One region of the Clostridium sp. DFI.1.208 genome, then DNA from elsewhere that is predicted to be linked to it. Evidence: riboswitches for the same ligand, from Rfam matches in the RefSeq annotation. Region 1 holds a riboswitch; the other holds the start of a gene.
What was found. Region 1 has a riboswitch for thiamine pyrophosphate ahead of NE665_RS05475 (TenA family protein). Riboswitches for the same ligand answer to the same signal wherever they lie in the genome.
Positions count from the first base shown of each region.

Region 2: linked by a shared signal. The riboswitch ahead of thiW (energy coupling factor transporter S component ThiW) and the one ahead of NE665_RS05475 (TenA family protein) in region 1 are both predicted to bind thiamine pyrophosphate.

Region 1 is NZ_JANGCA010000007.1:87,325-92,753, forward strand. Features, by position in the region: gene thiE (thiamine phosphate synthase) at 1-176, opposite strand, end outside; gene thiD (bifunctional hydroxymethylpyrimidine kinase/phosphomethylpyrimidine kinase) at 188-991, opposite strand; gene NE665_RS05475 (TenA family protein) at 988-1,662, opposite strand; TPP riboswitch at 1,729-1,826, opposite strand; TPP riboswitch at 1,886-1,985, opposite strand; gene NE665_RS05480 (relaxase/mobilization nuclease domain-containing protein) at 2,043-3,452, opposite strand; gene NE665_RS05485 (CD1845 family protein) at 3,541-3,831, opposite strand; gene mobC (plasmid mobilization relaxosome protein MobC) at 3,917-4,261, opposite strand; gene NE665_RS05495 (hypothetical protein) at 4,258-4,956, opposite strand; gene NE665_RS05500 (DUF4316 domain-containing protein) at 4,956-5,429, opposite strand, start outside.
Region 2 is NZ_JANGCA010000014.1:23,044-28,472, reverse strand. Features, by position in the region: gene thiE (thiamine phosphate synthase) at 529-1,158, opposite strand; gene thiM (hydroxyethylthiazole kinase) at 1,155-1,964, opposite strand; gene thiW (energy coupling factor transporter S component ThiW) at 1,915-2,478, opposite strand; TPP riboswitch at 2,702-2,803, opposite strand; gene NE665_RS09145 (hypothetical protein) at 3,070-3,396, shown strand; gene NE665_RS09140 (GntR family transcriptional regulator) at 3,491-3,862, shown strand; gene NE665_RS09135 (hypothetical protein) at 3,914-4,630, shown strand; gene NE665_RS09130 (hypothetical protein) at 4,627-5,429, shown strand, end outside.

The DNA of each region.
Region 1 (5,429 bases):
GTAACCTGTTTCACGGCAACAGCCTGATTGTAAAATTCTAATGAGGACAATTCTTTTTCTCGGAGTTGTATCATTGTGCAGCCTCCTAAAATTGCCTGTTCTACCGCTTCTGTCAGGCTATCGCAGCTCATTAGTTGACGATCAGTAACAAGATAAAGTGTATAATCAAAGTTCATTTTGCACCTGCCTATTCTTTAGATAAACCATGCTGATACAATTCGTAGAAATGGTGCGTTGGGCCACAGCCTTTTCCAATCGCAAGAGAGTGTTCGATTGCCATTGTGACATAAGCCTTTGCAGATTCGACTGCAAGCGGAACACTTTTTCCCTTTGCAAGCTGGGAAGCGATTGCAGAAGAAAAGGTACAGCCTGTCCCATGAGTATTTTTCGTATCAATGCGGGATGTTTCAAAATGGTAGAAATTTTCTCCATTAAATAGGACATCAACAGCATTTCCTATATGATGTCCACCCTTGACAACAATCGCCTTACAACCCATGGCATATATTTTTCTTGCGGCAGCCTCCATATCTGAAACTGTGGAAATCTGCATATCTGCTATTTTCTCTGCCTCTGGAATATTCGGAGTAAGTACATCGGCCAGTGGAATTACTGTGTCTATCAAGGTGGAAACCGCCGTAGGATTCATCAATGGGCAGCCATTTTTGGCATACATAACCGGGTCGATTACGACATTTTGGGGCTTATATTGTAATAGTTTCTTTGCCACCGCTTTCATACATTCTGGTGTAGAAAGCATACCGATTTTTACTGCGTCCACTTCAATATCTTCAAATACGGCGTCAATCTGTTTTTCAATCATATCCGGGGTAATATCTTGGATGTCGATAACACGGCTGGTGTTCTCTGCAACAACAGAAACAATAACACTCATTCCAAATACACCGTGAGCAGAAAAAGTTTTCAAATCAGCCTGAATACCTGCACCTCCGCTGCAATCTGATCCGGCAATGGACAATACTTTTTTCATTTTGCATTTTCCTCCATTCTCTCGTTCCGATAGGCCATCTTCCAAAAAGCAAGCTCTAACAAACTTGCTTTTTCAAAAATATCAGCCAGATACTTTTTATTTGCTACTGATAACCCGGCACATTTATGCTCTGCAAAAGCAGACCATTCTTTGCAGCTTTCTGCATATTGTTCATCCGCATAATCTTTGATAAAGTCCCAATATCTTGATTCTCTGCTTGTGGGGACAGACGCCAGTTTGCGGAATATATAGCTGTAACTTAACATACAGGGAAGAACCGCCATTAAAATTTCTTCATTCTTTCCATGTGACGCAATCTCAAACATGAAATCAATGTAATTTTGATTTTCAGGCAGAGGAGCGATCAGTTCAATATCATTATCCGTCATGCAAAATTGCTTTAGATAATCCAGACGCACTTCTGATTCCGTATCATTTACAAAATTCAGCATGGAATAGTAAAGCTGAATTTCTCTTAATGTATCAGCATGAAAAATTGCCTTGCCGTATATACGGGCATAGTTTTTCAGATAGATACTATCCTGAATCATATATCTCTTGAACTTTTCAAGAGGTAGCTTTCCAGTTTGCACTTCCTGCACAAATGGGGTAGCTGCACATTCTTCCCAAATGGGGATGTTGCGGGTTAAAATGTCTTTCATAAATGCCATGTTTGTTCCTCCTAAAATAAAAAAATAGAGCCTCTAAAACAATTAGAAGCTCTTTCAGACGCAATACGAGCGTAAGAAATTGCTTCCCTACGCCGGTATTAGCCGACAGGTCCAGAGGTCAGGTCTTACCTTTTTCAACTTGTTCAGTTCCCTCGCAAACACATATCATATCTTATTCAATTAAAAAGGACATTCCCAAAACAGAGAATGTCCAAAAAATACGAATCTGTATTCTTTAGCTCCCTGCGTTGGTATTAGCCAACAGGTTCAAAGGGTCAGGTTTTAACCTTCTCAACTACAAGGTAGTCCCCCTGCTTGAGTATTATTATAGTTAAGAAGTCCCGGAAAGTCAAGGTCTATAGAATTCAAGTTAGCAAACCTTATTGACGGGATTTTTCTGTGCTGCGCTGCGGTTGTGGTGGGGAAGAAATCTCTAATAGGTATTCCACATTGGCCCGAACATTATGAAGTTCTTTCATATCATTTTTGGCCTGCTTATAGGCAGAATAGGCTTTCCGTTTTTGTTCCAGAAGATCGGTGTATTCCTCCCGGAGAGATTTGACAGAGGGGAGCTTTTTGATTCCCAGCTCGTCAAAATGATTCTTTGCCGCCTGGTGCAGCAGAATTTCAGCTTCATGTTCTGTTCGGAATTTTTTGCTGTACCCGGCTTTGCGATATTCTACATAGACAGCCCGCGTTTTCGCATAGTTTACGATCTGTTTTTGCAGCTCGGCATTGGCGTTCATTTTTGACTCCAGATCTTTGATCTGAACGGATAAGGTATTGAAATTAGTGGTAGTGGCGTTGGCTTTTTCCAGAAGATCCTCATAACCCATATCGCCATGTTCTTTTAAGTAGAGCACTGCCTGAGAAAGCTGCTTTAGATTGAACACTTTTGCCCAGCGCTCATAACCAGGGCCCTTGCCGGAACGGATTGCAGCTTCAATATCAACCAGCAATCCAACTTTGGAAACCGTTTTTTTAGAAAAGGCATGGCGGGGTTTTACTGTCCGTGTACCGGCAATCCGTTCTTTGATGGCCTGTTCTGTATAATCGCCTTTGAGCGTATCGCATCGGGTATAATTTTCTTGTCCCGGAACTCGGAACCGAAGATGTTTTCTTTCACGGTTGACTTCCAGCCCAGCAGTTTCCAGCTTCTGTAGAAGTTCCTCAAAATCTTTTGGCTTTTCCTCTAATGCAGCATCAATAGCAATGCGTATCTGCTCCTGAAAGGAAGGCTGCTTTTTATTTCCCAGCCATGTGCCATAATGCTCCCGGCTGGGTTTCGGATTTTCTACAATCGAAAGTCCATGCTCCAAACACAGCTTGTCATTCATTCGCCGGATTGCCCAGGTAGAGCCCCAGAAGTTGCGAAATTTTTTCTGACAGTCCAGTGTAGTAGAGTTGATAATGATGTGATTATGGACATGGTGCTTATCCACATGGGTGCAGACAACAAAGGCATGGTTTCCTTTTGTGAGCTTCAGTGCCAGCTCCCTGCCGATCTGATTAGCTTCTTCTGGCGTAACTTCGCCGGGCTTAAATGCCTGACGGAGATGGTAGGCGATCACATCATCTGCACCCTGATTTCTGCCGGTCAGATTTGCATACTGTCGTTTGGACAGAAGAAACTCTGCATCAGCAAGCCGGGTATCACACTCATAGCCATAAATGAATTTTCCAAAATCGGTTTTCTGCGGATTTTCTACATAATCAATAATATCTGAGATCGCAGTAGAGATATTCCGACCTTTTCCTACATGCAGAGGCATCAGTCTTGTGGTCGCTATTTTCGTCACCTCCTTAACTTAATTCCAATCAGAGAAGTTATAATTGCAGAAAAAGAGCGGGGCTGCCTATGCGCCCCGCCAAATCTGCTTAACCAAATATAAAATCCTTTAAGGCACTGTTTGCCCCGCCAATGATCCCTACCAGCCATGCAGCCGCCAGAGGCAGACCGTATGGACTGATAAGAAAGGCGATCATAAGCCAGGCAAGACCCGGCAAAAATCCTGCGACAAAGAACAGCACCAATGCTGCCAAAAAGATGATCCCGGAAAGAATCCCAAGTACCGCACCGGAAAGGACCACCAAAAATTTACATACCAGATAAAGAATCCCCGTAACCAGCATAAAGGGAAGTGCCAGTAATTTACCTATCAAACGCATACGCTTTGCCTCCTTTCAGAAGGGCATCTGCCCTTATAAAAATTTTACCGTGACGGCAAAAAGAAAGCAACGGCTTTCCGGCTGTTTATGAAATGTTTGCAAATCCCCGGATCAGTTTGTCCATGCCATCCCAAAGGCTGTCCAGACGGGTGCGGATGTCATCTATATCTGCGGCATAAATATTGCCGGTCTCATTGGCCCGTCTGGTATATTGGTTTAAGTTATTGGAACAAATGCGGAGAAGCCGGATCATTTCCTGAATATCTCCCATATCAAGGTGAATGATGTAACCGTCTACGGCCATCTTTCGCAGATATGCCGACAGGTTGGTAATGCCAAGTTCCGCCATGCGTTCTTTTACCAGTTCGGCCTCCGGTTCGGACATGACAAATTCGACGCGGACGGATTTTTTGTTATGCCCGCCCTTCATCGTTCCAACCCTCTTTTATGAGATGAGACCTCCTGTGTTGAAACCACCGTCTTTGCTCTTTTGAGTTTTTCCCGCAAGGTGGTCTTTTCCAGCTTATCAAGATATTCCTCCAGATTTCCGGCTGTCGCATGATAGCTGCGTTTGAAGCGTTCCCGTTTTAGAATCATCATCAGCTCCGGCTCATTTTCCGGCAGATAAGTCATTGTTTTAGGGGCTCCATGCTCTGGCATAAACCGGTTCATAAGCTGTCTCCGTTCCTGATAGGGAATCGTGATAACATTTCCATCCGCAAATGCAACGGCTACATTTCCGATTGGACAGGTCAGCTTTTTCATCCGTTCCACATGTTCTCTATAATTTAGCGGATAGAGATTGCCAAATATTTTTCCGTCCCTGACTTCTTTCAAAGAGATGGCATAAGCCAAAACGGGATCATTTGTCTGTTCCTGGTAAAACCGCCACACTTTATTTTCATGGCTTCCATCCAGATAAACTTCCCGTTCGCGCAGGGTATAGGTTCCGCAAGGGCGTGACATCCAAAGAAGCTGTTTATCCTCTGAACGGTCTGACACAGCCAGTTTTGAAATCAGTTCCTTATCCAGGTCAAAGTCCTCTTTATAATGTTGGGTATGAAGATCTACGATACGGGAAAGAGCACCCAAAAGATCTACATCCTCAAATCTTACCCCGGCCATCAGCGTTCCCTTTCCGGCACAGGAGGGATCATCTGCCTTGCTTCATGCTCCGGTTTGTCTGCTTTCAAACGGTCCATCAAAGACGGCTTTGCTTCCGGCACCAGCTCCCGGATTTCTTCATCCGTCTGTCCGTCTGTCAGATCCGGGCGCACAGGAGGTTCGTTGTTCAGCCTGCCATCCAGCATATTGTAGTTCCCGGTTTGTCCTTCCTCATAAAGTTCCGCATTGCGAAGATAACTTTCCGGCGCCTGAAACGGCTGTCCGGCAAACAGGATTTCTCTTTGGGTGGTAAACTGTGCAAGGACCCCATTTTGCAGTCTCGCAAATTCTTCATACTGGCGCAAGGTAAGCCCTCGTTCCAACATTTCCGTCTGGGTATGCGCCCAGCCTTCTCCATAAAGAAAATAATACATATCGGGCTGATCACAGACAAAACACAGGGAACCGTCCTGATTGTCATAGTAAGATGGCTG
Region 2 (5,429 bases), on a different contig from region 1:
TAGAGCCGATAAAATAAGGCTTTGCGGACATTTAAGAAGATATAAAAAGATAGTTAAAAAGATATATATAATTTTATCTGAAATTTCTGTATCATAGTAAGCTTTGTTAACCTGCTAACGAAACTGCCTGTTTTTCTCTATTTGCTGTTGTTGTTATTAACTTCGATAGCACCACTCGTCATTTTGAATCTAATGAAACGATATTTATCAAACAAAAACATTTCTGCACATTTCATCTACATGGGATTCTTACAGTTGCTTTTTTGGCTATCCTGTTACTATATTTTCATATGAATAAGAATAGATAACAGCTATGATATAGAAGTACGGAAGCAGCTAACAAAAATGTGCCAACATATTATATCGGATAACACGTTAACGGAAAGGTAAGAATGAAGTCTACACAGTATGAATTCTCTAAAGCATCAGCAATAACAGTTGAAGGCTGTATGGGGCTTCATAAAAAAAAGACATCTTTTAAGAGCTTTTACCCTTAGAAGTTGTCTTTTTCTTATCTTATCTGCACCTCTATTTACAGATTTCCATGATTTTAGCTTTTAATGATTTCGCTGCAACATAGGAATTTTCCTGCTTCATAATAGCAGATACAACACAGATTCCCTTAATCCCCGTTCCCTTTAGAATATCACAATTCTCTGCATTCAAGCCACCGATAGCACCAACCGGAATAGAAACATGTGCACAGATATCCTGCAGTGTTTCTACGCTGGTCAATACTGTTTTCACCTTTGTCGTAGTCGGATAGATTGCGCCGACTCCCAGATAATCAGCACCATCTGCTTCTGCCTGCATGGCAGTATCTACACGCTTCGCCGTTGCACCTACAATTTTATCCGGTCCCATAAGTCTCCGCGCTTCTTTGACGGGCAGATCCTCTGCACCGACATGGACGCCAGCCGCATCCACCGCAAGAGCAATATCCACACGATCATCAATCATAAGCGGTACCCCATAAGCATCCGTCAGCTTTTTTACTTTGCAGGCAAGCTCATAGTATTCCAGCGTTGTTCTGTTTTTTTCTCTTAGCTGTAAAAGAGTAACACCACCATGTAATGCCTGTTCAAGCCGTCTAAGAAACTCCTCCTCTGATAAATCTGTTGAATCGCTTACCAGATATAATGTTAAATCAAATTTCATAGCCCTCTCCTAACCTTTGCTTTCGCAAAATCCAGCTCATCCATCCCATATAAAGAATCAAACAGTGATGCATGAAAGCTGCCCGGTCCGTCTGCGATTGAAACACTTTTCTCTGCAGCCAGCTCAAAGGTCAAACATGCCGCCAAGGCTGCATCAAGCGAATTCTCTGTAACGGATAAAAATGCAGCTGCAATCACATTCAGCATACAACCTGTCCCTGTACAAAGCGTCATCAGGGAATCTCCGTTTTCTATAAAATATATCTGCTTTCCATCTGTCAGGATATCCACTTCTCCACTGCATAAGACACAGCAGGCATGTCTGCGTGCAAGCTCAGCCAGCCACTTTGCACTCTTTGCAGGAGCTTCTCGATCACCATCACCGACATCAATTCCCAGGGCATGACTGTCACGGCCGCTGATTGCCTTCAGCTCAGAAAGATTTCCTTTTATGATAGAGAATCTTCCCTTCTGCAACAGCTCCTCTGCAAACGTTTTGCGTAGCTCACTGCATCCGACACCAACCAAATCAATGATTACCGGAATACCATTCTCATTTGCACAGTGAAGACTTTTCTTCATGGCAATCGAGCGGTTATCATCAAAATTGCCAAGGTTCAGTGCCAGTGCCTTACTGCATACGGTAATCTGTTCACATTCCATCGGATGCTGCGCCATGATTGGCTTCGCACCCAGTGCCAGTACAGCATTTGCACAGTCATTCATGCTGATCGGATTGGTGATGCAGTGAATTAGATTATGACTGTACTGCAGTTGTTTTCTCAGGCTCCAGAGCTTCTCGTACATTCCATTCTCCTCCCAGCTTTTTCTGCATCTTAAGCAGCATACCACTGTGCTGCATGGATGTCAGAAATACAAATGCTATACTGCCTCCGATGATGGTTCCCATAAAGAAGCTCGGTACATAAAACATCCAGGTCAGACCGTTTCTTCCCCACAGCAGCGCCATGACTGGATAGGACACGATTGCCCCGATGATTCCTGTACCAATGATTTCCCCCAGAACTGCTGCCCACAGCTGCCCTTTGCTGATTTTATAAAAGATTCCTGACAATGCTGCACCAAATACAGCTCCGGTTAATGCTAACGGTGGAATCCCCATAACCGCCATACGGATGACCCCAATCAGTACCGCACACAGAAACGAATACCAGGGTCCCATTAACACTGCCACTGTAATATTGATAAAGTGCGCCATCGGACACATACCCTCCACACGCAGGATTGGTGATATGACAACTCCTACGGCTACCATCATTGCCAGAAAGACATGGCGAAAAACACGATGTTCATTTTTCATTTCTACTTACCTCCTGTTTGCTTTCCTTTGGGATATAAACAGGAAGCACAAAGAAAACAGCTCTCCCGGTTGATATCCCAAGATCGGTCGAAGCCATACAGCTTCCTCTCAGCCTGTCTGGCAGGCTCCCTCGCTGAAGTTCTTTGTACGGTCGGAGCTCCCCTTCCGTATGCAGCAATAAAAAAGAGATACAGCAAACGCAGGCCATATCTCAATATGCAGTCACTCATATTGTACACATCCCTACGTCGGCATTATCCGAATCAGGTTATGGGTCGAAGCGAGCGCTTCCTCTCAGCCGTTTCCAGCTCCCCTTTTTTATTACATTAAAATGTTACCACGGTTCAAACGGAATTGCAATGCTGTTTTTTCTGAATGCCGAAGATAAAAAAACAGTCATGGATTTTCGGATGTTCTCAACAAAAAATGACCGTTTCCACCCTATGGGATACCGCTTGTCCCAGAATGCTTGCAATTTTGCTGCTATTCCGTATGATGAATGTACAGAGGTCAGTGTTTATACAGCTGTCCCGTTGTCCTATTCACTCTGATCTCTGCACACTGTTATGATAAGAAAGGGGGGAGGGCAGTATGCTGCAGGAAGGAATGGAAGATTATAAGCATATGATTGTATCAGAACAGCCTATTTTTCATGCATACATCGACATGCGTTCAAATACACAATATCATTTAAACGTATATGTTTCACCATGGTATAAAGCATACAATTATATTTTCTGGATTCAGAATACAGCAAAAGATAAAAGCAGAGTCTTTCGTACAGAGCATGTGACACTGGACACATTTCTTGCGAATTATGTTTCCAATGATAAAAATACACACGAGCATCTCATTCGCGAGTATATAACAGAATGGCTTTCATCCGGTGTTCTCAATGCTGAGGAAACTATCTTTTGAATGCATTTACAGTCTGCCTGTTAACAAAAAAACAGGCTTCTCTTGACTGCATAGTGTATTGCGGTTATAATACACTTGAAGAGAGGTGGATTGCATGAATCTACAACATATAACGTTTAATAAAAAAGAGCCGATGTATCCGCAGCTCAGTCGTTATATCAAAAAGCTGATTCTCGCCGATGAGCTGAAGCACTATGAAGAGCTTCCCAGTCGCCGTGAGCTTGCACTACAGCTCTCCATCAATCCAAACACGGTACAAAAAGCTTATAAACAGCTGGAGGATGAGGGAATCATAAAGACGATCAGCAATGTGAAAAGCGTTGTTATTGTCAATGAGGAAACCTTGGAAAAGCTACGCAATGAAATGATTGAGGTAACGATGAAGAAATTTGTAAAGGAGTGTCAGACAAGCGGACTGGATTTTCAACAGACGATTGCCTGGCTTACAAAGCTATGGAACACATAATTTTTATTTCCAACAAGTGTATTGCGACCGCAATACAGAAAGGAGACTGCAATGAAAGAGATTCGCTTATTTATTGAAAACACTTCTGCCCCCTATGTGAATAAGATCATATTTCTGTACGTGGACATCTTTCTCGTCCAGCTAGCACTATGCTTTATCAATATCACCAAGGATATCAACACTATTATGCTTCTGACGTTCTATCCGAGCTTTCTACTGCTCTTTCTGATTCACAGAAGCCGCTATAAAACCTTTATGAGTGAAGGCGGATTAACCCGGGTTCGCCTACTTCCGATTCGCAAATCAACCTTTCTCTATAGTGAACTGCTATTTCAATTTATGACCTATCTTGGCTTACTCTGCACACACATTTTGGCATGGACTGCTCTTTACTTCATGGTGTCAGATAAACAGCCGTTTCTCAGCAATTCCTTTCTGTTCTTTCAGCTCTCGCAGGCAACTGCAACAGCCTATATGCCCTTTACGGTAGTTGTTTTAATCCTCAATATATTAAAATTGATTACAGTAACCTGCATCAGCACCCTTTTGTTAATCGGTATGGAGACATATAAAGGATTACAAACAGTCCTACTGTATGCCGGTCTTCTAATTATTTTCCTCTTTATTAAGTTGATTATGGCACAAACGATGCCAGATCTACAGGTAATTGAGGACTGGTACGCAGCTGCTGCCATGCTGCTACTTATCCCCGTACATGCAATACAGTTGAAATCCTGCTTCATGTGGAAAAGGAGGAAGATGAAATGAATAAGACAACTGCCTTTATAGCCTCTGCAGCCCTTGCCTCTATTTTATGCATGAGTCTACCTCTCCTATATGCCGGACAAGCAAACTTCCCTATACAGGATGTGATGGGGAATCGCTCAGCACTGCATGGTGTCGGCTTTGATAGTACCGTAAATCTGAAGGAGGCATCCATTTTGATATCCTATGATGAGCGTGCCAGAGTATCTCATGAAATAAGAAAACCGCAGGAATATCTGGGTTCCTCTTATACATCCTTCACGTATGTATGTGAGGATGACTGCAAGCCAATCAGTGACTGGGAAAAAGCAAAGGATCAATACAGTACGGATATGACATCCTATGAGCGGCAGCTGAACAAAGCATCGTTGTATGTATCCGTAATGGTGACAGATAATCAACAGCTGATTAACGATTTCGGATTTATCAAGACAGAGTTAACTTATAATGCGGATAAGGAGCATATCCTGAAAGAAGAAGGTACGTACAACACTGAAGAAAAAAAGATCATTCCGGGATGGATTCAGCCGGAAAATATGGCAGAATTCGGTGGTACCACGCAAACAGTTTATCATAATGGGTATTATTATATACTTCCACCGAGCACCACGGCGATGAGCGGTCAGAATTACATCTATCGTGCAACAGTAATGAACTATCCGGAAAGCTATAGCATCAATACAGATACGGAGCACAACTATTACGCTATGAGCACATATCTGAAGGTGGAAAAGCTGACAAACGTAAGCATGGACCGAAATTATCTTGCAATGCAGCTCTCGTCAAACCATATATTTGTATT